Regions from separate parts of the Geobacillus sp. CAMR5420 genome, predicted to be linked through region 1. Evidence: predicted binding sites of a transcription regulator. Region 1 holds the regulator's gene; the other holds the start of a gene.
The links. Region 1 encodes LexA, which represses DNA repair genes until DNA is damaged. Its sites were predicted from a motif close to CGAACATATGTTCG; they were not measured.

Region 1 (14,639 bases):
GTTTGCCGTCGTAGGAAAAGCTGACATCACGAAATTCGATTTCCCCGCGCTCGATCACATGCGGCGACCAATCTGGATTGACCGGCTCCTCTTCTTGATGATCAAGAAGGGCGAACACGCGAGAGGCGGAAACGATCGCCTGCTGGTAAAGAGACAGGCGCATCATCATTTGCGTCACCGGTTCGAAAAAGCGCTCCAAATAGTTGACAAACGCGTACAGCACGCCGATCTCAACTGGGCTGTCAAGCGCCGTGATGCCAAAAAAGCTGAGCACGACCATGATCGACAACATATACACCATATCGATCGCCGGCCGAAGCAGCAGTCCATCGAGGCGGATGTTTTTCATCCCCGCCTTGTAATGCGCTTCATTGACGGCGGCAAACTCTTGATATAAACGGCGCTGCTGGCGGAACGCTTGAATGACGGCCATCCCTTGCAGCGATTCGTTCAATTTGGCGTTCAGTTCGCTCAGCCGTTCGCGCATCTCTTGATAAAACACCGAGCTGTAGCGGCGGTACGTGTGCATGATGAACGCGATAGCCGGGAGGATGAACAGGCAAAACAACGCAAGCTTGGCGTCAAGCGAAAACATGGCGACAAACACGCCGATGACAAACAAGCCGTTTTGCACAAAGGCCGCTAGGACGCTGATGAACATGTCCTTGATCGCTTCCGTATCGTTCGTCACCCGCGAAACGATGCTTCCGCCCGGCGTCCGGTCAAAATAGCTCATCCCGAGCCGGTGCACTTTCGCAAACACATCCATCCGCAACGCTTGAATGACGTGCAAAGCGAGCCGCTGAAACTCAACAAGCTGGAAGTAGGAAATGATCGTTTTCAAGATGAGCACGCCGAGATAGGCGGCGGCCAGCGCCGCCACCGGTCCAAAAGCAAGGCGGCCCGGCACCAAATAGTCGTCAATGAACACTTTCACCAAATACGGGCCGGAAAGCTCCCCGGCCGCTGCCAACAGAAGAAGCGTAAACGCAAGCGCAGTTTCTTTTTTGTATCTTCCCATATAAGCGAGCAGCCGCCATAAGACGCGCCGCTGCTCTTTTGTTGTCAACCATCGGTCGTTCATCCGCTTCCCCCTATCTCACAAACAACTTGTATTTTCAGGCTTTTCGCTCCGCTCGTTTTTGGCTAGAGCTCGAACGTTCAGGCCTGTTGTCACTCCGCAAGCTCCTCAAGCTGCTGGCGTCGGTGCATGTCACGATACCAGCCGTCTTCTGCCATCAGCTGCTCGTGCGTTCCGGCCTGCACGATTCGCCCCCCGTCAAGGACGAGAATCCAATCGGCATGCTCAACCGCGCTTAAACGATGAGCGGCGATGATCGTCGTTTTTCCGCGCCGCTCCTGTTTGAGCGCCGTTAAAATCCGCGCCTCGGTCTTCGCATCCACGGCCGACAACGCGTCATCAAAAATGAGCACTTCCGGGTCAATGAGAAGCGCCCGGGCGATTGACAGCCGCTGTTTTTGCCCACCGGATAGGGAAACGCCGCGCTCGCCGATGACCGTCTCATACCCGTCGGGAAACTGCAAAATGTCATCATGAATGTCGGCCAGCCGCGCCGCCCGGACGACCTCGTCCTCTCCGGCTTCCGGCTTAGCAAAGGCGATGTTGTCGCGGACAGAGGCAGAAAACAAGAAATGGTCTTGCGGCACGTAGCCGATCGCCGAACGGAGCGCGAAAAGCGTATAATCGCGGATGTCGCGGCCGCCGAAGCGAATCTCGCCGTCATAGCCGTCAAACTCGCGCAGCAGCAGGCGAAGCAGCGTCGTTTTTCCCGCCCCCGTTTTGCCGACGACGCCAAGCGTCGCCCCGCGCTTGAGCTGAAAACGAATGTCCCGAAGCGCCGGCTTCGCCTCCCCCGGATAGGCAAATTGACGAACATCATACTCAATGTCGCCTTGCGGAGCGATGTGAAGGGCATCGGGACGTTCGTTGATTTCATCTTGTTCAGCCAACAGCGCCCGCACCCGGTCGTACGAAGCGCGCCCTCGCTCAACAATGTTAAACAGCCAGCCGAACGCCAACATCGGCCAAATGAGCAGGCCAAGGTAGGTCGTAAACGACACAAGCTCGCCGATCGTCAATTCGCCGGCCAGAACCATTTGGCTGCCAAACGCCACAGCGAGAAAAAACGACAGCCCAACAAGCAGCCCGATCGTCGGATCAAACAAGGCGTCAATTTTGGCGACGGCAACGTTTTTCGCCACGACGTCTTCCGATTGGCGGCGAAACGCCTCGACATCGTGTTCCTCATAGCCAAACGCCTTGATGACGCGGATGCCGCTGATGCTTTCCTGCACCTTGTCGTTCAACGATGAAAACGCCTCTTGCGCCGTTAAAAACCGACGATGGAGCATCGTTCCATAGCGGCTCGTCGCCGCCGCCATCACTGGCATCGGCAATAGGCTGATGAGCGTCAGCTTCCAGCTGATCGAAAACGCCATCGTTGCCAACACGAACCCGCCAAGCGTCACCGAGTCAACAAGCGTCAAAATGCCGCTTCCGGCCGTCTGCTGAATCGCCTGCAAATCGTTCGTCGCATGGGCCATTAAATCGCCGATCCGCTTCCGTTGGTAAAACGACGGCGACATGTTCGTAAAATGTTGATACAGCTCGTTGCGCAGCTGGCGGGCAAGCTTGACCGCCGAACCGAAAATGAAAATGCGCCAAGCGTAGCGGAGCCCGTAAAGCGCCGCCGCAACGGCGGCGAGGACGGCGATCCAGCGGATGAGCACCTCTTTTGTCATCGTTCCGTTTTTCATATGATCGACCAACAAGCCGATCACCTTCGGCGGGACCGTCTCTAAAAACGCAACGAGGACAAGCACGAAAATGCCGGTGATATACGCCTTCTTTTCTTGGCGAAAAAACCAAAACAAATCGCGAAACACGCGCACGCGCTCCACCTCCTTTCGTTTGGCTGACGAACAATCGCCATATTATTGTAACAAAACTAGAAAAATTTTGAAAGAACATTTTTGCAAAATAAAAAGACACTCTCGATCGAGTGTCTGTTGCGCTTATTTCAGCTGATTGTTCATCATTTTCATCATCTGATTGATTTTCTTCTGCGACGGAGTCATCCCCATTTGCATCATCATCATGCGAATCATTTGTTCATTGATCGGCGGGTTTTTCTTCAAATAATTGATCATCGTTTTGCGGGCGACGAAAAATCCGATCGCCACCCCGGCGATGAGCGCCAGCACGCCAACGAGAATCGTACCCCACATAACAGCGATTTTCCTCCTTCTTGTTGTCTCCCTAACAGTGTACTAAACGATGCGTCATTAGACAATATTTCGCGACAAAAATCTTTTCATTACGCAAATTTTCTTCCTTGCGCAGGCGCAGACAGCCAGTAGTAATCGGCAAAATCAGCGTCGACTGCCAAAAACGTCGGCGCCAACCGGGAGAGCGCTCGCCCGATGTCCGCGGCAAGCGGCGCGCTGTCGGCGACAAGAAGCAAGCGGCGCTTTTGCACGACAAGCAACGCTTCCTCACCGGCGTCGTTTTGCAAAACAAACATATTGCGCTCCAAATTTTTGCCGACGCGGCCGGCAAAATATTGCTTTAAGCCGAGTTCCAGGCGCGAAAATGACAGCCGTTCGGTGATAAATTCGACTTGCTTGCGGCAAATCGCCTTCAGCGGCGCTTTCGCGTATTGATGCTCACGAAGCAGTTCGACAATTTTTTCTGCCCGATGGCGGTAATGCGACGCCACATCGTCATTCAACAAATAAATCCAATAGCGGACCATGCCCCATCCCCCATTTCTGTTCATCTATTTTCTATTATAGAAAAGGAAAGGGGAAAAATATGTCTATTAACGGCAAGTTTTTTCACTAACATTGTCGATTTTTGTTTGCGGTGGCCATGCCGCCGCAAACAGGCCAACATGTCATAAACAAGCCTTTGCCCTCGATCCAACCCCGAAAATGCTTGACCAATGCGCAGCCATCTTTCACAAAAACAAGCTGCCCCTGCAACAACGCAAGGACAGCTTTCCCGGTTACTTGCCGAGCAGCGCTTTTGTGCGGCGGACGACGTTGTCAACCGTAAAGCCATACTCGGCCATGATTTTCTCTCCCGGAGCGGAAGCACCGAATCGGTCGATGGCCAAAATGTCGCCCTCGGCGCCGACGTAGCGCTCCCAACCGAGCGACGCGCCCATTTCAATGGCGAGCCGCTTCGTCACGGCCGGTGGAAGCACTTCATCGCGGTACGATTTTGGCTGCGCTTCGAAGCGGTCCCACGATGGCATGCTGATGACAGAGACATGGATGCCCTCAACGGCGAGCGCTTCTTGCGCTTTTACGGCCAGGCCGACTTCCGAGCCGGTCGCCAACAATAGCGCCTCCGGAGTGCCGTTTTTCGCCGGTGAAACGACGTACGCACCTTTTTTCACGCCTTCATACGCCAACTCAGCTGTTGTCGCCAATGTCGGCACATCTTGACGCGTCAAGACGAGGGCGGTCGGCTTGTCCGTCGATTCGAGCGCCATCCGCCACGCTGCCGCCGTTTCGTTCGCGTCAGCCGGACGGATGACCGACAAGTTCGGCATCGCCCGAAGCGAAGCGAGATGTTCGATCGGTTCGTGCGTCGGTCCGTCTTCGCCGACGGCGATGCTGTCGTGCGTCAAGACGTAGATGACCGGCAAGCCCATCAGCGCTGCCAAGCGGATCGCCGGACGCAAATAGTCGGAGAACACGAAGAACGTGCCGCCGAACACTTTCAACCCGCCGTGAAGCGCCATGCCGTTCAATGCCGCTCCCATGGCAAACTCGCGCACGCCAAACCAAATGTTGCGCCCTTCGTAGCTGTTCGGCAGGAAGTTGCCGCCGCCTTTGATGAGCGTTTTGTTCGAGCTTGCCAAGTCCGCCGAACCGCCGATAAACTGCGGCACCGTTTTGGCGATGGCGTTGATCACTTCCCCGGACGATGAGCGAGTCGCCAGGCTTTTGCCCGCTTCGTACACCGGCAGCGCCGTCTCCCAGCCATCCGGAAGCTTCCCTTCAATCGCCCGCTTCAGCTCGGCAGCCAGCTCCGGATGCGCCTGCTCATAAGCGTCGAACAGTTCATTCCATTCCGCTTCTTTTTTCGCCCCCGGCTCTTGCACCTTTTCCCGGAAATGGGCGTATACTTCTTCCGGTACATAAAAATCTTCGGCAAACGTCCAGCGGTACGCTTCCTTCGTCAGCTTCGCCTCTTCCGCGCCGAGCGGAGCGCCATGGACGCCGGACGTGCCCGCTTTATTTGGCGCGCCGTAGCCAATCGTCGTTTTTACTTCAATGAGCGTCGGCCGGCTGAGGTCCGCCCGCGCCTCCTCGAGCGCTTTGGCGATTTCTTCAATATTGTTGCCGTCCTCAACGCGCAAATATTGCCAGCCGTACGCTTGGAAACGTTGGGCGACGTTTTCCGAGAACGACAAGTTGAGCTCCCCGTCTAGCGAAATGTCGTTCGAGTCATACAGGACGATCAGGCGGCCCAACTTTAAGTGGCCGGCGAGTGACGCGGCTTCGCTCGCCACTCCTTCCATCAAATCGCCGTCGCCGCAAATGGCGTACGTATAATGGTTGATGATCTCAAACCCGTCGCGGTTGTATGTAGCGGCCAAATGCCGTTCCGCCATCGCCATGCCGACCGCCATCGCAATCCCTTGGCCGAGCGGTCCGGTCGTCGCTTCCACGCCCGGCGTATGGCCGTATTCCGGATGGCCCGGCGTTTTGCTTCCCCATTGACGGAATTGTTTCAAGTCGTCCATCGATACATCATATCCGCTTAAATGAAGCAAGCTGTACAATAACATCGACCCGTGCCCGGCTGACAAGACAAACCGATCGCGGTTGAACCAACCTGGATTTGCCGGATTATGGTTCATAAATTTCGTCCAAAGCGTGTACGCCATCGGCGCCGCGCCCATCGGCATGCCCGGATGTCCGGATTTGGCCTTTTCGATCGCGTCAATCGACAGCGTTCGAATCGTCGTAATCGCCAACTCCTCGATTGAATGCGCCATCGTCTTCCTCCTTTTCATCAACATGGTGTCATTTACTATCATATAGAAAATCGGCTTCCTTGTACAACGTTTATTTTCTCCTTCAGGACAAACGAGGCGCCGTCTCTTTTTTTCGCGACTTAATGGAAGCGCCGCCGCTGGCTTTCCTTTAATTTTTTCGGCGTCACGTCGTTGCCGTTCGGGTCGATGATCGTCACCGTATGGAGCATATCGGTCATCGCTTTGCGGAACGCTTGAATGTACTCGCGGCGCAGCTTCGCCTGCTCGAGCGTCTCTTCGGCCGACAAGCCGGACGTTTTCGCTTTTTTCGCCAGTTCGTTGATGCGGGCTAATTTATGTTTGGCAATCATTGATCATCTTCTCCTATCTGCCATATTCTCACTCTGTTTTATCTTATCTGATCAACCGGGAAGATGGCAACGATGGCATCTTGGCTTCCTTTGCCCGCTCGCCGCTTTAGGGCCAGGAGCGGCACACAATCAACGCCGCCTTTGTTGCTCGTCCATATATTCCTGGTAACGGCGATGGACGGTCGCCTTGGACGCCTCGTAGCCAAAGCTTCGCAGCGTCGCGGCGATATCAGCAAACGTCAGTCCGCGCTCGCGCAAGCGGACGATCTCCTCAACCGGCAGATCGATTCGGTCACGCCCGGCGTTTTCGCCCTGGCGCCTTAGGTTCCGCTCCGGGCGGTAGCCGCGGGCGATGGCCCGCTGCATACCGCGCTTAATTTTGGCGTTATGTATTTTCCTTTGGTACTCCTCGACAATAGCGATGATGGATAACACCATCTCATCGGCCTCCGACAGCGGCATCTCCCCGCGGTGGCTGGCGCTGTATATTTTCACCCCTTGCTTTTTCAAGCAATGCAGCACCGCCATGCGCGCATGGCCGCGCCCAAGCCGCGTTTCATCTTGAATGAGCAGCACATCGACCTCGCCTTCCTCGCAAAGCGAAAGCAGCTTCAACACGCCGTCGCGGTCGGCTTCGTAACCGCTCGCTTGCTCGGCGATCACTTTAACGACTTCAAATCCACACTCGGCCGCCAGCCGTTCGAGCTCATCTCGTTGCCTCGCGAGCGACGTCTCCTGCTCGGCTTTGTCCGTACTGACACGGCAGTAAATGACCGCCCTCATGGCCCATCCCTTCTTTCCATCACTGATTGACGGCCACCGAGCCGCCCTGCTTTGATTTTAACACAGGAATGATGATCCGTTCACCGGCGGTAAGGCGCGGGCTCGGCAAATGATTGACATCGATGACCCAGCGGATGAACTCATCAGGCGGCATATGGTGCTCCTGCTCGTACTGTTTTGCCAGCCCCCAAAGCGTATCGCCGGGAGCGACCGTAATCGCCACGTATTCTTTTTTGTCGACCGGGCTGCTGGCGTAAACGAACCCTGCCAGCACGAGCGCAAACAAAAAGGAGAACAGAAAGTGATGAAGCAACGTTTTCCCCATTTCCCCCCACCCTTTCTAGAATGTTCGTTCGCTTTCCTTCATTATAGCCAGGAACATTTGTTTGTGTCAATAAAAAACTCGAACTTACGTTTGTTTTTTCATCTTCCTCATGGTATAATGAAGACAAATGATGTGGCGAGAGGTGTGAAACAATGACGAAACTGTCGAAACGGCAACAACAAATTTTAGAATTTATTAAGCAGGAAGTAAAAACGAAGGGCTATCCTCCGTCGGTGCGGGAAATTGGGGAAGCGGTGGGACTGGCGTCAAGTTCGACCGTCCACGGGCATTTAGCGCGCCTAGAAAGCAAAGGGTACATCCGCCGCGACCCGACGAAGCCGCGTGCCATTGAAATTTTGGACAACGATATGGCCAAGGAGAAAGAAAAAGAGGAGATCATCTCGGTGCCGATCATCGGCAAGGTGACGGCCGGCCAACCGATTACAGCGGTGGAAAACATCGAAGGCTACTTTCCGCTGCCGAAGCGGCTCGCCGCTGGCGAGGAGCAGCTGTTTATGCTTGAAGTGATGGGCGACAGCATGATCGAAGCCGGCATTCTCGACGGCGACTACGTCATCGTCCGCCAGCAGTCATCAGCCAACAACGGCGACATCGTCGTCGCCATGACGGAAGACAACGAGGCGACGGTGAAGCGGTTTTTCAAAGAAAAAGACTACATCCGCCTGCAGCCGGAAAACGCTCATCTTGAGCCGATCATCGTCCGCGACTGCACGATTCTCGGCAAAGTGATCGGCGTCTACCGCCTGTTCGACTGACCCGTGCCGGACTGCGCCCATAAAAAAGCTGCCCCGAAAAACGGGGCAGCTTTTTTATGAATCAGTAGAGTTCCATATATTGATCTAATTCCCATTGATGAACCGCCGTCCGGTACATATCCCACTCGATTTCTTTCGCCTCAACGAAATGCTCGAATAAATGTTTGCCGAGCGCTTGGATCATCACTTCATCGGACTTCAAGTTTTCCAGCGCTTCATGCAGCGTTGCCGGCAAATCGACAATGCCTTCTTCGAGCCGTTCTTCTTTCGTCATGACGTAAATGTTTCGGTCCACTGGTGCCGGAGGAGTGAGCTTGTTGCGAATGCCATCAAGCCCAGCGGCTAAAAGCACCGCCATGGCCAAGTATGGGTTGGCCGACGGGTCGACGCTGCGCACCTCAATGCGCGTGCTCATGCCGCGTGAAGCCGGGATGCGGATGAGCGGGCTGCGGTTGCGCGCCGACCAGGCGACATAGCACGGCGCTTCATAACCCGGGACAAGGCGTTTGTACGAGTTGACCGTCGGATTCGTCACCGCCGTAAAGTTCGGCGCATGCTTCAGCACGCCGGCGATAAACTGCCGCGCCGTATCGCTCAACTGCAAATCGCCGTTCGGATCGAAAAAGGCGTTTTCGCCGTTGCGGAACAGCGACAGGTTGCAGTGCATCCCTGAACCGTTAATCCCAAAAATCGGCTTTGGCATAAAGGTCGCATGCAATCCGTGTTTGCGGGCGATCGTTTTAACGACGAGCTTAAACGTTTGAATGTCGTCGCACGCTTTTACGGCATCGGCGTATTTAAAATCGATCTCATGCTGACCCGGGGCGACTTCATGGTGGGACGCTTCGATTTCAAACCCCATTTCCTCAAGCTCGAGCACAATGTCGCGCCGGCAGTTTTCCCCGAGGTCCGTCGGCGCCAAATCGAAATAGCCGCCGCGATCATTCAGCTCCATCGTCGGGTGCCCTTTTTCGTCAAGCTTGAAGAGGAAGAATTCCGGCTCAGCCCCTAAGTTAAAGGCGTTGAAGCCGAACGCTTCCATCTCTTTCAACATCCGCTTCAAGTTGTAGCGCGGGCAGCCTTCAAACGGCGTGCCGTCCGGGTTGTAAATGTCGCAGATAAAGCGGGCGACTTTTCCTTTTTCCGATGTCCACGGGAAAATGACGAACGTATCCAAATCCGGATACAAATACATATCCGACTCTTCGATGCGGACAAATCCTTCGATCGACGACCCGTCAAACATCATTTTGTTGTTAAGTGCTTTCTCTAACTGGCTGATGGGAATTTCGACGTTTTTGATCGTGCCCAAAATATCAGTGAATTGCAGGCGGATGTACTTGACATTTTCCTCTTTGACGATGTGTAGAATGTCGTCACGCGTATATTTTGCCATGTCTAAACTCCTCCCCGGCTCGGAAATCATTTTCCATGATTAATGAAAGAAGCGAGCGAGATCTCCTTGGCGAAGCGATGCGCGCTGGAACCGCCCGGCCTGCAGCAATTCGTTCCGCAAAATTTCGCGCAGTTCCTCGTCCGACAGCTTCGGTTTTCCCACTTTTTCGACTTTCTCCGCCTGCCCGTGGCGCCCTTCCTCCCGCGCGGCAAAAATTTGCTTAATGCCCGCCAAGTTGACGCCTTGGTCGATCAAATCTTTAATTTCCAGCAAGCGGTCGATGTCATTGAGCGAAAACAGCCGCCGGTTGCCTTCGGTGCGCGCGGGCGAGACGAGGCCGTGCTCTTCATAATAGCGGATTTGCCGAGCCGATAAGTCGGTCAGCTGCATCACAATCCCAATCGGAAACAATGGCATGGAACGACGAATTTGGCTGCTCATGCCAATTCCTCCTCGCTTTTGATACCTTTATTCTACCATAATGTTAGGAAATGAGTCAATGAAACGTGACGTTTCCTCACAAACAAATCAACTGCTGTTCAAGCAAACGCTGAATGGCGGAACAGACGGCGATTTTCACATGCGAATACGTCAATCCGCCTTGCACATACGCGACATAGGGGGGGCGCAACGGCCCGTCGGCCGTCAGCTCAATGCTTGCCCCTTGCACAAACGTGCCGGCGGCCATGATCACTTTATCTTCATAGCCGGGCATGTCGCTCGGGTACGGGGTAAAATGAGCGTTGACCGGGGAGGAAGCCTGAATCGCTTGGCAAAACGCCACCATTTGTTCCGGATCGTCAAAACGGACGGACTGAACCAAATCCGTTCGCTTCGCCTTCCACGATGGCGAGGTCTTTAGCCCGATCCGCTCGAGCATCGCCGCCGTAAAGACCGCCCCCTTGAGCGCCTGGCCCACGGTGTGCGGCGCAAGGAAAAAGCCTTGATACATATCCGGCAAGCTGTAAAGCGACGGACCGACTTCCGCTCCAATGCCCGGCGAGGTCATCCGATAGGCGCACGCCTCCACATATTCCCGCTTGCCGACAATGTAGCCGCCCGTTTTCGCCAAGCCCCCTCCCGGATTTTTAATAAGCGAGCCGGCCATCAAATCGGCGCCGACATGGCATGGCTCTTTCTCCTCGACGAATTCGCCGTAGCAATTGTCGACAAACACGACGACATCCGGTTTGATCGACTTGACGAATGCAATCATGTTGCCGATCTCTTCGACAGTAAACGACGGCCGGTCCGCATAGCCGCGCGAACGTTGAATGCCGATCATTTTCGTCCGCTCATGGATCGCTTCGCGAACGGCCGGAAAATCAACCATCCCATCCGCTGTGAGCGGCACGCTGCGATAACGAATGCCAAACTCTTTCAGCGAGCCGACGCCGCGGCCGCGGACGCCGACGATTTCCTCAAGCGTATCGTACGGAGCGCCCGTGATGTAAAGCAATTCATCGCCCGGGCGCAACACGCCAAACAGCGCGATCGCAATCGCGTGCGTGCCGGAAATGATTTGCGGGCGCACAAGCCCCGCTTCCGCTCCAAACACATCGGCGTAAATGCGATCGAGCGTATCGCGGCCCGCATCGTCATACCCATAACCGGTTGACGGGATGAAATGGGCGTCGCTCACTTGATGGCGACGGAAGCTCTCAAGCACGCGGTATTGATTGACGTCGACCAGTTCATCGATGCGGCGGTGAATCGGCGCGATTTGTGCTTCGATTTCCTCGATGAGAAGAGCGATGGTTTCTCCGTGTCTCCACTGTGTCCAAAACATAGATGAACCCTTTCTACCGTTGGAATGATTGCAGCTCCCCATACAAGGGGTGCGTAGGCAGCACGTATCCTTGGCAGTCGTACGTGCCCCCCTGTTCATTATAATGCCATTCGTGCAAAATGGTGTCCGATTTTAACCGAGCGAGCAATTTTCCTTCACCGCTTGGGATCGACACGTCGTAACGGGCCATTTGCTGTTTCACCGCCTCTTCAAGAAAATAGCGGAGCCGGTCAATGTCGGCGGCGGAAAGCGCGCTCATCACGATGGAAGCAGTCGTTGTCGGAATGAATTCCGACGCTTTTTGATCGCTTTTATTGTACACCGTGACCATCGGAATGGAAGAAGCCCCCAATTCAGCGAGCAGCCGCGACACCGTTCGCTCGTGCGCAACGTAATCCGGGTGAGACGAATCGACGACGTGAAGCAATAGATCGGCTTCCGTCACTTCCTCGAGCGTCGAGCGGAACGCGGCGACAAGCGTCGTCGGCAAGTCTTGAATGAACCCGACCGTATCGGTGACAAGCACTGTGTAGCCGCATGGCAAGACACATTTGCGCGTCAACGGATCGAGCGTGGCAAACAACAAATTTTCTTCCAACGAATCGGCGGCGGTCAGCCGATTGAAAATCGTTGATTTGCCGGCGTTCGTATAGCCGACGAGCGCCACTTGAAACGCTTGGTTTTTTTGCCGGCGCTCGCGATACCGCCCTCGATGCTCAGCGATGCGCACAAGCTCAGCTTTAATGTCGTCAATGCGGCGGCGAATATGGCGGCGGTCGGTCTCGAGCTTCGTCTCCCCCGGGCCGCGCGTGCCGATGCCGCCGCCCAAGCGGGATAGCGCCTCTCCTTGGCCGCTAAGGCGCGGCAACATATACTCCAGCTGGGCGAGCTCGACTTGCAGCTTTCCTTCTTTCGAGCGGGCGCGCCTTGCAAAAATGTCTAAAATCAGCTGCGTCCGGTCAATCACTTTCACCTCGCCAAGCATTTTCGTCAAATTGCGCGTTTGGCTTGGAGAGAGCTCGCTGTTGAAAATAACGACGTCCGGTTCCAGCTGCTTGACTATGGCGGCGAGCTCTTCTGTTTTCCCTTTGCCGATATACGTCGCCGGGTGCGGCGCTTCACGTTTTTGCGTCAACTCTGCCACAACCTCGCCGTTCGCCGTCGCAACGAGCGAAGCGAGCTCCTCCATCGAATAGCGAAACCGTTCATCATCGACACCAGCGAGCTGGCAGCCGACAAGGATCGCTTGTTCACGGCTCATGGCATCCCCCTTCCTTTCCCTCGCGGCGAACATGTTCTCTACGTTCATGATACCAAATCCCACCATCGGTCTGCTAGTTCGTTCCAAAAAAACGATTGATTTTCCGCCGCTTTTGCCCCTACAATGATACAAGAACACCGCACGGAAAGGAACAGCACGAATGACGTGGGAAGTATTGAGCATCATCGGCACGATCGCCTTTGCCATTAGCGGGGCGATCGTCGCGATGGAAGAGGAGTACGATTTGCTTGGGGTGTACATTTTAGGGATTGTCACCGCTTTTGGCGGCGGGGCGGTGCGCAATTTGCTGATCGGGGTTCCCGTGTCGGCGTTATGGGAACAGCAGCCGCTCTTTCTTGTCGCTTTGGCGGCCATGACAGTTGTGTATTTGTTCCCAAAGCAAATGCTGCCGCCGTGGAAGCGGTGGGGCAACTTTTTTGACGCCCTTGGGCTGTCCGCGTTCGCCATTCAAGGAGCGCTGTATGCCGTCAACATGGGTCATCCGTTAAGCGCGGTCATCGTCGCCGCGGTGTTGACCGGAAGCGGCGGCGGCATTATCCGTGACGTGTTGGCGGGAAGAAAGCCGCTCGTGTTGCGCGCAGAAATTTATGCCGCCTGGGCCATTCTCGCCGGCCTCGCTGTTGGGCTGAAATGGGCCGAATCGCCCATGGAGCTGTATGTGTTGTTGATTGTCGTCGCCGCTTTGCGCGTTTTGTCATACACGTACGGCTGGAAGCTGCCGCGGCGGGCGGTCGGAGAAAAAGCGGGCGAGCAATGATCAAACGGCAAAAGCAACAACTACTCATTGATTTATACGAAAAGATAGACTTTTGTATAAATCGTCCCATTCCGTTTGACAGCCGTTGTATGGCTCCTCTCTGCCCCTGCCTCTTGGTACGAAGGAAGCGAAAAGAAGCAAAACCGTAAGCACGGAAGCGAAGGCGCCCAACGCGGACTCCTCGCTTTTGGTTTGCTGACGCCTTCCTTACGCGCTTTGCTCGCTTCGCACCGCCACGGCCACGCCGGCAGCAATGAGCGCCCCGCCGAGCCAAAACGAGACATCGAGTTGCTCTTGTAAAAACAGCCGGCCAAAGAGCGAGCCGACGAGCGGCTGGAAAAAGAAAAAGAGCGAGCCGACGCCGGCATCGATCATTTCCATCCCTTTGTTCCAAAGAAAAAATGCTCCCGCTGTCGATACAACGCCAAGATACAACACCCCAAGGGCGACGGGAACACTCCAATGGCTCGCAGCAAGCCCCGGCCCTTCGGCGAGCATCATCGGCGTCATGCCAATGAGTGCCACAAAAATGGCATACGTGGTGATCGAAAACACGGACAAGCGGGCCGAAGCGATTTTCACGAGCACCGACAACAGCGCCCAAGTGACCGCCGCGCCGACTAAGCAAATGTTGCCAAGAAACGTTGATTCTTCTCCGCCTCCTAAGCCGACGATGACGATGACGCCGAATGTCGCCAATAGGAGCGCGCCAAGCTTCCGCCATGTGAGCGCCTCACCAATCAGCCAGCGGGCAAACAAAACGACAAACGCCGGCGTCGAGGCGGTGATGAGCGAAGCGGTATGGGCGTTCGACCATTTCGTGCCGACAAACTGCAAGGAAATGGAAACGACGTAGCCGATGATCCCGACCGTGATAATCATTCCCCAGTCACGCCCGTTCTTTGGGGGGCGCTCGCGTTTCGCCACGGCGACGGCGCCCAGCACGATCAAGGCGACGGCGTAGCGCAGCCAGACGAGCGTAAACGGCGGAATGTAGTCCAACACGTATTTGCTCACCACATACATCCCGCCCCAAATGCCAGCGGCAAGGGATAAATAGAAGGAAGCGAGAAAGGCTTGCTTCATGACATCGATCCCCTTTGCTTTCTTCTTTCTGCTGCTGACACCAAAAGCGAAGCCGTTATT
Region 2 (14,639 bases), on a different contig from region 1:
GCCCGGTGCAGCTTTTGCGCCAGCGCCTTATACAACACTTCGTTCACGAGCGTGCTTTTGCCCGAGCCCGACACCCCGGTGACAGCGACAAACGTGCCGAGCGGGATTTTCACCGATACGTTTTTCAAGTTATGCTCGCGCGCGCCGACGACCTCAAGCCAACGTCCGTCCGGACGGCGACGCTCGGTCGGAATCGGGATGAATTTTTTCCCCGATAAATACTGGCCGGTGAGCGAGTTCGGGTCGTTCATCACTTCTTCCGGCGTGCCGGCGGCGACGACCTCGCCGCCGTGGATGCCCGCCCCCGGACCAATGTCAATCAAATAGTCCGCGGCCAGCATGGTATCCTCGTCGTGCTCCACCACAATGAGCGTATTGCCGAGGTCGCGCATGCTTTTCAACGTCGCGATCAGCCGGTCGTTGTCGCGCTGATGAAGCCCGATCGACGGCTCGTCGAGCACGTACAGCACCCCCGTCAGCCGCGAGCCGATCTGCGTCGCCAAGCGGATGCGCTGCGCCTCGCCGCCGGAGAGCGTTCCTGCCGAGCGGCTGAGCGTCAAATAGTCGAGGCCGACGTTTTGCAAAAAGCCGAGCCGGTCGCGAATTTCACGCAAAATGAGGCGGGCGATTTGCGCTTCTTTTTCGGTCAGCTCGAGCCCGTCAAAAAAGGCGAGCGCCTCGGTCACCGACATGGCGGTGACCTCGCCGATATGCTTGCCGCCGACAAGGACGGCCAGGCTTTCTTTTTTCAGCCGGTAGCCTTGGCATGTCGGACATGGTTGTTCCGCCATATACTTTTCCATCTGCTCGCGGATGTAGTCCGAGCTCGTCTCGCGATAGCGGCGTTCGACGTTCGGAATGACGCCTTCAAATGCGATGTATTGTTCGCGCACTTGTCCGAAATCATTCGTATAGCGGAAATAAATCGGCTCTCCGCCGCTGCCGTACAAAATTTTATCGAGCTGCTCTTTCGGCAAATCTCTGACCGGCACGTCCATCGGGATGCCGTAATGGCGGCACACGGCTTCGAGCAGCTGCGGGTAATATTGCGAGCTTTGCGGCTCCCACGGAGCGATGGCGTGTTCTTTTAACGTCAGCTCATCGTTCGGGATGACCAAATCGAGATCCACTTCGAGCTTCGCCCCGAGCCCGTCGCAGTCCGGGCAGGCGCCGAATGGACTGTTGAACGAAAACAGACGCGGTTCAAGCTCCCCGATCGAAAAGCCGCAGTACGGACAAGCGTGCTTTTCGCTGAACAAGAGCTCCCCCTCGCCGATCACGTCAACGACCACTTTGCCGTCGGCGAGCTTCAGCGCCGTCTCAAGCGAATCGGCAAGCCTGGCGGCGATGCCGTCTTTGATGATGATGCGGTCGACGACGACATCAATCGAATGTTTTTTGTTTTTTTCCAGCTCAATGTCCTCCGTCAACTCGCGCATCTCGCCGTCAATGCGGACGCGCACATACCCTTGTTTGCGAATATCCTCCAATGTCTTGGCGTGCGTCCCTTTTTTTCCCGAGACGATCGGCGCCAAAATTTGCATTTTCGTCCGCTCCGGGTAAGCGAGCAGCCGGTCGACCATTTGCTCGATCGTCTGCGATTGGATTTCAATGCCGTGCGTCGGGCAAATGGGGCGGCCGATGCGGGCGAACAGCAGCCGTAAATAATCGTAAATTTCCGTCACCGTGCCGACGGTTGAGCGCGGGTTGCGGCTCGTCGTTTTTTGATCGATCGAAATGGCCGGCGACAACCCTTCAATCGCATCGACGTCCGGTTTTTCCATCTGCCCTAAAAACTGGCGGGCATACGCCGACAGCGATTCGACGTAGCGGCGCTGGCCTTCCGCGTAAATCGTATCAAACGCCAGCGACGACTTCCCCGACCCGGACAGCCCGGTCAAGACGACGAGCTTGCCGCGCGGGATTTCGACGTCAATGTTTTTCAAGTTGTGGGCGCGCGCCCCTTTGACGACAATTTTATCCATTCCGTTCATCCGGCCATCACCCTTCCGCTTTCAATTCGAAAATGATATCGCGCAGCTGGGCGGCCCGCTCGAAGTCGAGCGCTTTGGCCGCCTCTTTCATTTCCGCTTCGAGCGTTCGAATCAGCTCTTCCCGCTCTTGTTTCGTCATCGCTGCCGCCGGCTTTGCCTCGTACATCTCCGTCTCTTCCGCCGCATACGTCGCGCGGATGACGTCGCGAATCTCCTTTTTCACCGTGCGCGGCACGATGCCGTGCTTTCGGTTGTACTCTTCTTGAATCGCGCGGCGCCGCTTCGTCTCTTGAATGGCGATTTCCATCGATTTCGTGATCGTATCGGCGTACATGATCACATGGCCGTTCGCGTTGCGCGCCGCCCGGCCGATCGTCTGGATGAGCGAGCGCTCCGAGCGCAAAAACCCTTCTTTGTCGGCGTCCAAAATGGCGACAAGCGACACTTCCGGAATGTCGAGCCCTTCGCGAAGCAAGTTGATGCCGACCAATACATCGTATTTGCCGAGCCGCAAATCGCGGATGATTTCAATGCGCTCGAGCGTCTTAATTTCCGAATGCAAATACGCCACCTTGATCCCCGCTTCTTTCAAATAATCGGTCAAATCTTCCGCCATCTTTTTCGTCAGCGTCGTCACCAACGTCCGCTCGTTCCGCTCGACGCGCTCGCGAATTTCGCCGATCAAATCGTCGATTTGCCCTTTCGTCGGGCGGACGTCGATCGTTGGGTCGAGAAGCCCGGTCGGGCGGATGATTTGTTCGACAACGCCCGGGCTGTGTTCAAGCTCATACGGCCCCGGCGTCGCTGAGACGTAAATAATTTGATTGATTTTTTGCTCGAACTCTTCAAACGTGAGCGGCCGGTTGTCAAGCGCCGACGGCAGACGGAAGCCGTGGTCGACAAGCACTTGCTTGCGCGCCCGGTCGCCGTTGTACATGCCGCGCAGCTGCGGCAAGGTGACGTGCGACTCATCAACGATGATCAAAAAATCGTCCGGAAAATAGTCAAGCAATGTATACGGCGTCGAGCCTGGCGGCCGCAGCGCCAAATGGCGCGAGTAGTTTTCGATGCCGGAACAAAAGCCCATCTCGCGCATCATTTCAAGGTCATAGCGCGTCCGCTGCTCAAGCCGCTGCGCCTCTAAGAGCTTTCCTTGCGCGCGCAGTTCGGCAAGCCGCTCCTCAAGCTCTTGTTCGATGTTTTGAATGGCGAGCCGCATTTTCTCCTCGCGCGTCACGAAGTGCGACGCCGGGAAAATGGCGACATGCTCGCGCTCGCCGAGCACCTCGCCGGTTAAGGCGTCCACCTCGCGGATGCGCTCGATTTCATCGCCGAAAAATTCGACGCGGATGCAATGTTCATCGCGCGACGCGGGGAAAATTTCGACAACATCGCCGCGGACGCGGAACGTGCCGCGGCGAAAATCGATGTCATTGCGGTCGTATTGGATGTCGACAAGCCGCCGAAGCAACGCGTTGCGCTCGATCTCCATCCCAACGCGCAGCGATACGACCAGTTCGCGGTACTCTTCCGGCGACCCTAAACCGTAAATGCACGACACGCTCGCAACGATAATCACGTCCCGGCGCTCAAACAAGGCTGATGTCGCCGAGTGCCGCAATTTGTCGATTTCATCGTTGATTTTCGCGTCTTTTTCAATGTACGTATCCGTCTGCGGCACATACGCTTCCGGCTGATAGTAATCGTAATAGCTGACAAAATATTCGACGGCGTTGTGCGGGAAAAACTCTTTCAGCTCGCTGTACAATTGGCCAGCGAGCGTTTTGTTGTGGGCGATGACAAGCGTCGGTTTGTTGACTTGGGCGATCACGTTCGAGATCGTAAACGTTTTGCCCGTCCCCGTCGCCCCAAGCAGCGTTTGATGCTTCACCCCGCGGCGCAGGCCGTCAACGAGCTTGGCGATCGCCTGCGGCTGATCGCCTTGCGGTTCGTATGGCGCCACTAATTGAAAACGGCCCTCCACCGTTTCGCCTCCTCCTTCGTACCATCTTTCCCCATTGTATCACATCGTGATGATCCATGCATCAAAAATGCGAACTCATATTCGTACCAACCCACTCAGCGTTTTCCATCGCTTCGCACCGAAAAACGCGAAAAAGCGGACCCATTCATGCCCAAGGTCCGCGTCTTCGCTCCGTTCCGTTTCGACAATCCGAGGTTCAGCCGACGATGCCTTTTTCCAAAAACAGACGGTTGAACCGACAACGCCGCTTCATTTTTGCTTCAGATAGTCGAGCATGCGGCCGGCCCAAAGAAAGCCGGCGATCGTCGATGCAATGTCAGCGACGATTTCATGCAGCTCATCCGTATAGCCTTTCAAGTAGGAAGCGACAAGCAGCGCCGTCGTCAACAGCACAGCAATGTACCGATTGTACGTCACCCGCGCAAACAACAGCACCAATAAGCACGGAATGATGAGTGCCGCCAAAAACCACATGATCCATTCTCCTTTACGAAACAGCTTCAGACGCTGATGCGTTCCGATCACGGACGAACAGCAGCCCGAGTTCATGATGCTCATCCTCATAGAGCGCCCCTTGGACGAAACGGACTTCGCCGTTATGTCCGACGACATCCAACTTGCAGAACGCGCGGTTGCGTTGGAGCGCCTCGTAAAACTCGGTTTCGGTCCGCACCGGGGCGCCGTTTGTTTTGATGATGACTTCTCCGATCGAAAGCCCCATTTTTTCCGCTTTCGAGCCGGGAAGCACGCCGACAATCACCAAGCCGTGCGGATGGCGGGCAAAGCGGGGCGGGCGGGGGCGGTCGGCGCGATGCCCGGAAAACGCAATCCATTCGCGGCCGATGATGGCCATAGCCCCCGCCGCCACCGTGAGCGGTGGATACCATATACCCGAAGCGGCCAACAGGGCGACAACGAACGCCAGCCGAACAACAAGCCGCCCCTCCGCGCGCGCCGCTTCCGCCGGCAGCATGTGCTGGCGGCGCTGGGAAAAGCCGAGAAGAAACGGCACGAGCCAAAATGAATAGCTGTCTCCCGTCGAAACGAGCGGCCACCAGGAAGCCGGAGGCAGCGCGCCGCCTGATACGGGCAGCACAACCGGCACAAACCAAAGACGCTGCGTCCATTGCAGGCCGACCGTCATCCCTCGCTTGCTTTTCGCAAGCTGCGGCGAGGCCGCCTCGTTTCGCGTGCGAATGATGAGCCATCCTTCCGAAAGCAAAAGCAACGCAAGCCACACCGCCAAAGCGGGCGCGGCCGCCATGCCATCGGGAAGCCATCGGGACAACGCGCTGCTTCGCTCCGCCAAACCGAGCACGAGAAGCGCGCCGCCAACCGTATAAGCAGGCGACAGCAACCGCGCTTCCATCGTCAAACTAAAGAGCACCGTCAGCACCGTCACCGTCCAAACCGCTTCCTGCGGCACCGCGATCCCGATGCCGACGGCCGCCGCCGACAACATCGCTCCAGCCATCCATCCCTTCGTCCAAAGCCCGCGCCACTCTTGCCATAGGCTGTAGACGCGCACATGAAAATCGCGGCGCTCCCGCTTCACCCGCCGCCAACCGACGGCCAAAGCGAGCGCGGCGCCATAATAAAGAAGCGGCTGCCGCCAAACCGACGCGACGCCCTCAAGCCATTCCAGCCACCATGTTGCCATCCGCTTCACCCCTTGCGTCGTTCATCATTCTTTATCTTCTATTCTACCAAATGGCATGGCCAATTCCCATGCCCACAGCCATCTTTTTTCGCCAATGGCGAATCTTCGCTGTTTTCCACTTTCTTTGCCGAATCAACACTAGTTTTGTCGGCTGGGAAGGATTTTCAAAGATGCAGAGGAAAAAGGATAAACAAGACGAAACAAGGAGGAGTGAAACGATGGAATTGAAAACGTCCGACGTCGCTATTCGCCTTGGTGTATCGCCGAAAACGATCCAGCGCTGGGTGCGCAAATACAACATTCCGTTGCGGAGAAACGAGGCCGGCCACTACTTGTTTGATGAAAAAACAGTCGCCTTGCTCGAACGGGTCAAATTTGAACAAGGCGCCGCCATGGAAGCGCCGCCGACCCCGAAACGCCCTCCGACGCCGCTGCGGAACAACATTCCTATTGACGCCTTACATGAATCGATCGAACCCGAAATCGCCCGCGTCTCCTCGCGCTTGGACCAGCTTGAACGGCAACTGGAGCAAAAAGCAGATGACGTCGTCTCCATTCAACTGTTGCATCACCGCCAAGAAATGGAAGAAATCGTCGCCCGCCTCACTGCGTTGGAGCAGCTTGTCGCCCGCCTTGAACAGCAGCTGAACAATCGGCCGCCTTCCTCCCATGAAACATCGGACGAACCAAAGCAGAAACGGCGCGGCCTTGGGCGGGTGATGGGGTTGTTTGCCTAATGGTTCCATCCTCCCTGCTTGACGCAGGGTGTTTTTTTGGTTGCTTCTTTCCCCTTTTTCTCCCCCTTCACTACTTCTTTACAATTTTTTTATGCTTTTTTAATCGCAGCGGTTTATAATGGACCATGTTGTGCAATCTTCCCGTATGGGAAAGGAGGGCGCGCGAGATGGAACAAAGAGAACGAAAAGCGGTCGCCATCGCGTTCATCGTATTGGCTCTCTACCTTTCTCCGCTGTACATGTTAGGCGAACACGCCCATATTCGCGTGCACGACAATATGGATTCGAACATCGCCTGGTATCGCGTGCTCGTTCGCAGCGGCCAACTATTTGGCCCAATCGATGCCGTCATCCCGCAAGTGATCAACGGGTTGCCGCGCAACGCCTTCGGCACAGAATTCAGCGGCATCGTGTGGCTGCACGCTTTGTTTCCCTCCATGGTGGCGTACGCGCTCAGCCAGACGATCACGAGGGTATTCGCCTTTTTGGGTATGTATTGGCTGCTCAGGCGCCACTTTTTGCCTTCACCGGAATCATGGCTCATTCGCGTCGGGGCGGCGCTTGCTTTTGCGCTGACACCGTTTTGGCCGTCCGGCATGTTAAGCACGCTCGGCATGCCGCTGGCGCTTTGGGCGTTTCTGTCGATCCGCAACGGAGAAGCGACATGGAAAGAATGGCTTGCGATCATCTTGCTTCCGTTTTACGCCAGCTTTGTGCTCGGATTTTTCTTTTTCCTCGCCGCGATGGCGGCGGTGTGGCTGTTTGACGGCGTTGTCCGCAAGCAGTGGAACAAGCGGTTTTTCGCCGCGATCGCCCTGATGACAAGCTTGTTTTTGGCCATCGAGTACCGCCTCGTGTACTCGCTTGTCTTCAGCGGCGAACCGACGAGCCGGAACGAGTTCCTCTCCTCGCGGCTCAGCTTCGTCCACTGCCTTCGTTTAACGTTGAAAAACTATGTGCTCGGCCATACGCATGTGATGACCGTCCATGGGCCGATCATCTTGCCGGTGCTTTGGGCGGCGTTTTTTCTCGTTTTGCGCCGCCGTCAGCGCGGGTCATTGGAGCGGCGCTTCCTTTTGCTGTTTTGGTTGAACATCGCCTTATCGGCTTGGTATGCGTTTTGGTTTTACAAAGGGTGGCAGCCGCTGAAAGAACGGATTTCACTTTTGAATACGTTCAATTTCGCCCGCTTCCATTTTTTGCGGCCGATGGTCATTTACGTCGATTTTGCCTTGGCCTTGCAAATCTTAGCCAAGGAACGGACCGCATGGCGGCGCCTCGTGCCGATCGCCTTGGCGCTGCAGCTGCTTTTGCTTGGCGGGTTTAACGAGGAAATCCGCTATCGCCTCGCTGGCACGCCGTCGTTCGAGCAGTTTTATTCCGAACATTTATTTACCAAAATCAAGCAATACATCGGCAAGCCGGTATCGTCCTACCGCGTTGCCAGCGTTGGGCTTCACCCGGCCATCGCTCAATACAACGGGTTTTATACGCTCGATACGTACAACAATTTTTACCCGTTGTCGTATAAGCGGAAGTTTCGCCGCATCATTGCCAAAGAATTGGACAAAAGCCCAGTGCTGAAAGACTATTTCGACCATTGGGGCAACCGCGTCTATTTGTTTTCGGCAGAGCTCGGGAAACATTACATGTTCACGAAACGCTCGCATAAAGTGATTCGTCATTTCGAGATCGACACAAAGGCGTTCAAACAGCTTGGCGGCAAGTACATTTTTTCCTCCGTCCCGATCATGAACGCCCGCGACATCCATCTCCGCTTCTTGCGGGCGTTCACCGATCGACAGTCAGTCTGGAAAATTTATGTATACGAAGTGGAGTGAAAGGGAGGCAAGAAACATGGTGGACAAACCATTGTTAGCCATCGTCGTCCCATGCTACAACGAAGAAGAAGTGTTGCCGGAAACGGCCCGGCGGCTGACCGCTTTGCTTGAGCAGCTGCTCGAAGAAGGAGCGGTCGCCATCGGCAGCCATATCGTTTTTGTCGACGACGGCAGCCGCGACCGGACATGGGCGCTCATTGAAGAAGAAAGCGAGCGCAACCCGTTTGTCTCCGGTGTGAAACTCGCTCGCAACGTCGGCCATCAGCGGGCGCTGCTCGCTGGGCTCGAAACCGTTCGCGCGTACGCCGATTGTGCCGTGTCCATTGACGCCGATTTGCAAGACGATGTGGAGGCGATCCGCGAATTTGTGCAAAAATACCGCGAAGGGTATGACATCGTGTATGGCGTGCGGCGGAGCCGAAAGACAGACACGTGGTTCAAGCGTACGACCGCCCAAGCCTTTTATCGGTTCATGAGGGCCATCGGAATCGAGCTGATTTACAACCACGCCGATTTCCGTCTGATGAGCAAGCGGGCGCTCGATGAACTGAGCCGTTACACGGAAGTCAATCTCTTTTTGCGCGGGTTGGTTCCGCTCGTCGGCTTCCGCTCGACGTGCGTCTTTTACGACCGGCATGAGCGGTGGGCTGGACAGTCGAAATACCCGCTCAAAAAGATGCTCGCCTTCGCCTTTGACGGCATCACGTCCTTGAGCGTCGCACCGATTCGCGCCATTACGCTCATCGGGTTTTTGGCCTTTCTCACGAGCGGTGCGGCCGGGCTGTACGCCCTGATCGTCAAATGGCTTGGACACGCCGAATCGGGCTGGACGTCGCTCATGATTTCCGTTTGGTTCATCGGCGGGCTGGTGCTCATGAGCCTCGGCCTCATCGGGGAATACATCGGCAAAATTTATCAAGAGGTGAAACGGCGGCCGCGGTTTGCGATCGAAAAAACCGTGCAGCTGCCGCTTCCATCAGAAAGGGAGAAAACACCAGCCCGCCTGTAGGAAGGCATAGGTGATCCAAAATCGAAAAGGTCGGACGGATCCATCGGATCCGCTTGAACATCTCCTGCTTTCACTTGCGGCCTGGCAGCAGCATCCTCCTTCGATTCGATATAGATGCAACAAAGAAGTTTAACATATCCTTGACGGAAAAGTGGTTTGTCCATTTTCGTCGGTCACGCTAAAGCGTGATGGAAGACCGAACAACGACTCGCTTCACAGACCCATTCATGGGTCTGGAAGCGGCGTTGTTCGGTCACTCGACAGTCGGATGCAATCACTGGTAAAAACGAAAAATGTTAAAGCTTTAAATTGCATCTATAGAGATGATAAAAAGAAAGGGTGTCCCAAAAGGATCGGGACACCCTTTCTTATTACCGTATATAGCATCAATCGTCCTCGGCTCGCTTACGACGGAAACAACACGCCAAGCGCTTTTTTCAGCTGCACATCATGCTTCGGATCGCGGACGGCTTCCATGATTTTCGTTTGCAGCACATCCGCCGTCGTCTCATCGATTCGTCCCGTAACCGGCAGCTGATTCGCTTTTTGGAACGCTTGAACGGCTTGTTCGGTTTCTTTGCTGAAGTAGCCGTCCGTGCGGCCCGGGTCGAACCCAAGCCCTTTGAGCATTTTTTGCGCATTGGCGATTTGCTCGTCGTTCATGTCATACCGAAGCGGTTTTTCCACATGAAGCGGAGCGACGTGGAAATAATCCGGCTGCGCCACCGCGACATCCGGCTTGATCCCTTTTTTATGGATCCAATGCCCGTCCGGCGTCAGCCATTTGTACAGCGTCAATTTGATGTTGCTGCCGTCGCCCATCGGAATCGCCTGCTGCACCGTCCCTTTGCCGAACGTTGCCTCGCCGACCAGCTTGTAGCCGCCCGCTTCCTTCATCGCTCCCGCCAAAATTTCCGACGCGGATGCGCTTCCTTTGTCGATGAGCACAACGATCGGGTATGGCTTTTTCGCCGTTAAATCGGAATAAAACTTTTGCCGATCGCCATCGCGTTCTTCAATTTGCACATATGGTTTGCCTTTCGGGATGAGCTGTTTCAAAATTTCCTCAACGCTTTGCAAATAGCCGCCCGGATTGCCGCGCACATCGATGATCAAGCCATCAATATGTTCGGCCTCAAGCTTCGCCAATTTCTTTTTAAAATCGGCGGCTGTGTTTTCCGAAAACGACGTAATTTGCAAATAGCCCGCCTTTTTGCCGTTGTATGTTTTGATCGAGTCATACACCGTCTGAATCGGAATTTCGTCGCGGACGACTTTGACTTTCATCACGTTTTTGACGCCGGGGCGCAAAATGTCAAGCTCCACCGTTGTTCCTTTCTTGCCGCGGATTTTCAATACCGCTTCATATAAATCAAGCCCTTCCAGGCTTTCTCCGTTGACGCGCAAAATTTGATCGTTCGGCTTCAGACCCGCTTTTTCCGCCGGCGAGTTTTTGATCGGAGCAACGATCGTCACCTTGCCGTCGATCATGCTCACTTCGGCGCCGATCCCCTCAAACGACGAGTCGAGCGACTCGTTGAACTGCTCCGTCGTTTCCGCATCCATGTAGACGGAATACGGGTCATGGAGCGTGTTGATCATACCTTGAATGGCGCCTTCCGTCAGTTTTTCTTCATCCACTTTCTCCACGTACCGATTCTTAATGAGCTCATAAGCTTGCCGGATTTTTTTCATCTCTTCGCTGTCGTTCGTCGACTTGGACGGCTCATTCGAAACAATCGTCGAAAGCGAGCCTTCCATCGGGCGGTCCGCCAACTGAAGGCCAGCGTACGTCCCTCCCGCCCCAATGAGCATCGATATGGCCATCAATGCGGCCGTCGTCGATTTTTTCACGTTGCTTCCTCCTCACCCTATGCTTGACCTTCCCCACCGCTTGCTGCGGTGCGGGAAGGGGGCTTTCTCCTCGCTCCTCCGTCAGTGAAGCAAATGAACATCCCTTCCGCCTCAACGCTGACGGCTTTTGCAAAACACGAAAAGGAAAAGCACCGCCTCACGCCGTGCCATGCCTTTATCTTCATCATATGTTGGGCTTGTACCGAGTATGCTAGTGCGTTGCCCATCCTTTACTAGTTTACACGCTCCTTGTTGATTTCTCAACTCATACGGAACGGAAAAAGAGGCACCCCCGCCCTTGGCGGCGAACGATGCCTCTTCTTGATCGGATCTTAAATGGCAGCCAAACCGACGATCCGCACAAAAACGAAACGCTTTCACCCCTCTTTTGGCAAGTCGATGAGCATCAACCGCGATCCTTCGTTCGTTGCGAGGCGAAGAACCGGCGTTTCCGTGATGCGGGCCGCATCGCGCCGCTCGAGATGGGCCTCGCCGTTTAACGTCAGATCCCCCTCAATGACAAAGACAAAGATGTTCCGCCCTTCCGGCTGGGTAAACGTCACCTCATGCCCGGCTTCCAAATCGGAAAGATAAATCGTCAAATCTTGATGAATGTGAGCAATCCCCGGGGAAGACGGGTGTTTCGTGACAATCGGCAGCAAGGCGTTTTTCATCTTGTCGACCGGAAACTCGGTCCGCTCGTACGACGGCGGCAATCCGTATTGTTCCGGCAAAAACCAAAGTTGCAAAAAGTTCACCTCTTCCGTCGCCGACGGGTTCACTTCCGAATGGACGATGCCGGTACCGGCCGACATCCGCTGCACGCCGCCGAACGTTGTCACCGCCTTATGTCCGGTGCTGTCTTCATGTTGCAAATAGCCTTTAAGCACGATCGACACAATTTCCATCTCCCGGTGCGGGTGAGCGCCAAAACCGGAGAGCGGCGCAACGAAATCGTCGTTTAACACCCTTAGCGGGCCAAACTGGATGTTGTTCGGATCATAATACTCGCCAAATGAGAAGCTATGGTATGTTTTCAGCCAGCCGTAATCGGCATGATATCGGGACGACGCCCGGTCGATGCGGATCATCTTGTTCCTCTCCTTCATTTATCGAAATAGAGCACCAAGAGCATGCCGCTTTGATACGGCGATCGCCATAGCGATCATAGTCATGTGATATATACGATGCGGATCATGAAAAATCTAGAATGCTGGTGATTCAACAGGAAATGCGGTTCAATCATGTCGCTTCTCAAACGGAGGAGCCTTATATATAAATGTTGCTCTTCCCTCCACTCAAGAATCATCGATATTAGGGGAAATGGACGTTTTTCACCGGCCTCCTTGGAGGGCTAGCCAGCATGAAGTTCTACATCAATTTGATTGGTTCTAAAATCTCGAATTCGAGATTATTATATAAAAAACCGTTTTGCCTGTCAACTTTGGAACGATTAAAATCGACTATCATTGGTCTGACCGCCATTCCCATTTACACATTAAAGACCAGACGGGTGAAGTGACAACAAATGACGTCCAGTCGCTCATTAACGACTTGCAAGCATCACCGTCGCTGTCAAATGATGAAATCATCGCCAAAATCAAAACTCTCTTTTCCATTGATACCCCGTTCCGCCTTGAACTCGAGTGGAAATATGGAAGCGGCCGGACGCGGAAACTTTCCGTCAAGCAAGACGAGGACAAAGGAGAAAATGCTGGGCAACCCGGCGATGATCAAGATGACGATGACCAAGGTCATGATCAAAATCACGACCAAGACGATGATGACTACGATGGCGGCAATGTAGGCGGCGATGATGGCAACAGCAGCGAATAATCGCGTCCTGAGCAGACAAGCAGCTGCCCGAAAGGCCGGGAAACCGGCTAATGAGGGCAGCCGTATTTTTGTCGGGGCTTCCGGCCTCCACTTTCTTTTATTTCCTTTCCTCGTCCGGCCGTTCTTCGAGCAGCAGATCAATAATCGGGCAGTTATATAAATTGTCTTCATGAGGGCAACATTCCTTTAATTGCTGGAGCATCGCTTCGATCCGCCTCAAATCGCGAATGCTGGCTTGAATCTCCTCGATCTTTTGCGTAACAAAGCGGTACATGTCTTTGCATCGATCGCGATCCCGATCGACAACGCCAAGCAGTTTATCAATTTCCGCCAAGGTGAATCCGAGCCCTTGCAACCGCTTAATAAACTGAATTCGCCTGACCGTTTCCTCCGTATACAGACGATATCCGCCTTCTGTCCGCTCCGTTTCTGGAATAAGCCCTTTCCGTTCGTAGTATCGGATCGTTTCTTTATTGACATGGCATTTTTCCGCTAGTTTACCGATGCGATACGTTCCCATATCATCACCCTCGCTATTCCTCTCTTCCATGTGAACCGTTGATATGCACCTTTCTGAAACCATCTGTTCTTTCCGCTAGGCTAACAACTTCATGTAAGTTTCCCTTCGTCTTTTGACTCACATAACCACCTCACCCAAAAGCATAAACCTTGTACTATAGTACAGGGTCAAGTCAATATGAAAGTTGGGCCGGCGAAAAACAACTGTTCCCCCTGATCGATTGGTTATCGTGCGAAAAGAGGAATCGATGTTACAAAGTTTTTCAATTTGAGAAGTGCTGCTGTTAAGCTTCATGCTCTGTTCAATCACCAGCCTTTTAGGGAAGCGTTCCGCCAAACGGACCGCTCCCCATTAAGCTTCGTTGCAACCGCAACAGCAATGAGTTCCCCCCCCCTTGATAACGGTCCGCGAAGCGGCGGCCCAATTCGAAGGCCTCATCCCGCGCAGCACGATAACTTCGAAACATCTTGGTCAAACGTAAGCGCCGCCAGCTTCAGCCCCTCCGCCATCGTTAAATACGGGACAAGCGTGTGGCGAAGGTCGTCGATCGTTAATTCGAATTGAATCGCCAACGCTGCGGCGTAAATGACCTCGCCGGCATTGTCCGCGACGATGTGGGCGCCTAGCAGCTTGCCCGTACGGGCCTCAGCGACAAGTTTAAACACCCCCGTCGTTTCCCGGTTGACGATGGCGCGCGGCACCGCCTCAAGCGGCAGGACGGACGTTTTCACGTCATACCCGTTTTCTTTCGCCCGCTGTTCGGTCAAACCGACGGTGGCGATGGCCGGATGGGTGAACGTCACCGCCGGAACGACGGCCGTATCCCAGCGCTTGTTCAGCCCGCCGACGGCATTAGCCGCGGCAACGGCTCCCTGATAGGCCGCGACATAGACGAACTGCGGGCCGAGCGTGACATCGCCTGCCGCATAAATCGACGGGTTCGTCGTCCGTGTGTATTCGTCGATCAAAATTTCCCCGCGCGCCCCGACTTCCACACCGGCTGCCGGCAAGTTCAACGCCGCCGTATTCGGCGTTCTCCCGGCAGCCACGAGCAATTCGTCCGCTTCGATGACCCGGGTGCGTCCGTCCACGTTCACATACACTTTTTTCGTATTCCCATCTTGTTCGACCCGTTCAAATGAAGCACCGGTGATGACGCGGATGCCTTGTTCCGTGAGCGCCCGCGCCACCGCTTCGGAAATTT

Region 2: a site for LexA is predicted at 4,049-4,062, ahead of uvrB (excinuclease ABC subunit UvrB). Genes of this name have one in related genera too.

Annotation. Positions count from the first base shown of each region.
Region 1 covers NZ_JHUS01000030.1:38,109-52,747, reverse strand. The annotation lists gene DI44_RS09780 (ABC transporter transmembrane domain-containing protein) at 1-1,084, opposite strand, end outside; gene DI44_RS09785 (ABC transporter transmembrane domain-containing protein) at 1,174-2,913, opposite strand; gene DI44_RS09790 (YneF family protein) at 3,037-3,249, opposite strand; gene sirA (sporulation inhibitor of replication protein SirA) at 3,339-3,776, opposite strand; gene tkt (transketolase) at 4,029-6,035, opposite strand; gene DI44_RS09805 (DUF896 domain-containing protein) at 6,155-6,385, opposite strand; gene DI44_RS09810 (recombinase family protein) at 6,515-7,168, opposite strand; gene yneA (cell division suppressor protein YneA) at 7,188-7,493, opposite strand; gene lexA (transcriptional repressor LexA) at 7,646-8,269, shown strand; gene glnA (type I glutamate--ammonia ligase) at 8,331-9,665, opposite strand; gene DI44_RS09830 (MerR family transcriptional regulator) at 9,705-10,106, opposite strand; gene DI44_RS09835 (methionine gamma-lyase family protein) at 10,183-11,454, opposite strand; gene hflX (GTPase HflX) at 11,468-12,715, opposite strand; gene DI44_RS09845 (trimeric intracellular cation channel family protein) at 12,876-13,493, shown strand; gene DI44_RS09850 (DMT family transporter) at 13,701-14,579, opposite strand.
Region 2 covers NZ_JHUS01000064.1:73,605-88,243, forward strand. The annotation lists gene uvrA (excinuclease ABC subunit UvrA) at 1-1,994, opposite strand, end outside; gene uvrB (excinuclease ABC subunit UvrB) at 2,002-3,978, opposite strand; gene DI44_RS01575 (CsbA family protein) at 4,228-4,452, opposite strand; gene DI44_RS01570 (PDZ domain-containing protein) at 4,466-5,638, opposite strand; gene DI44_RS01565 (MerR family transcriptional regulator) at 5,857-6,375, shown strand; gene DI44_RS01560 (DUF6044 family protein) at 6,543-8,216, shown strand; gene DI44_RS01555 (glycosyltransferase family 2 protein) at 8,233-9,225, shown strand; gene DI44_RS01550 (S41 family peptidase) at 9,631-11,079, opposite strand; gene DI44_RS01540 (pirin family protein) at 11,457-12,170, opposite strand; gene DI44_RS01535 (hypothetical protein) at 12,511-12,915, shown strand; gene merR (Hg(II)-responsive transcriptional regulator) at 13,013-13,435, opposite strand; gene merA (mercury(II) reductase) at 13,870-14,639, opposite strand, start outside.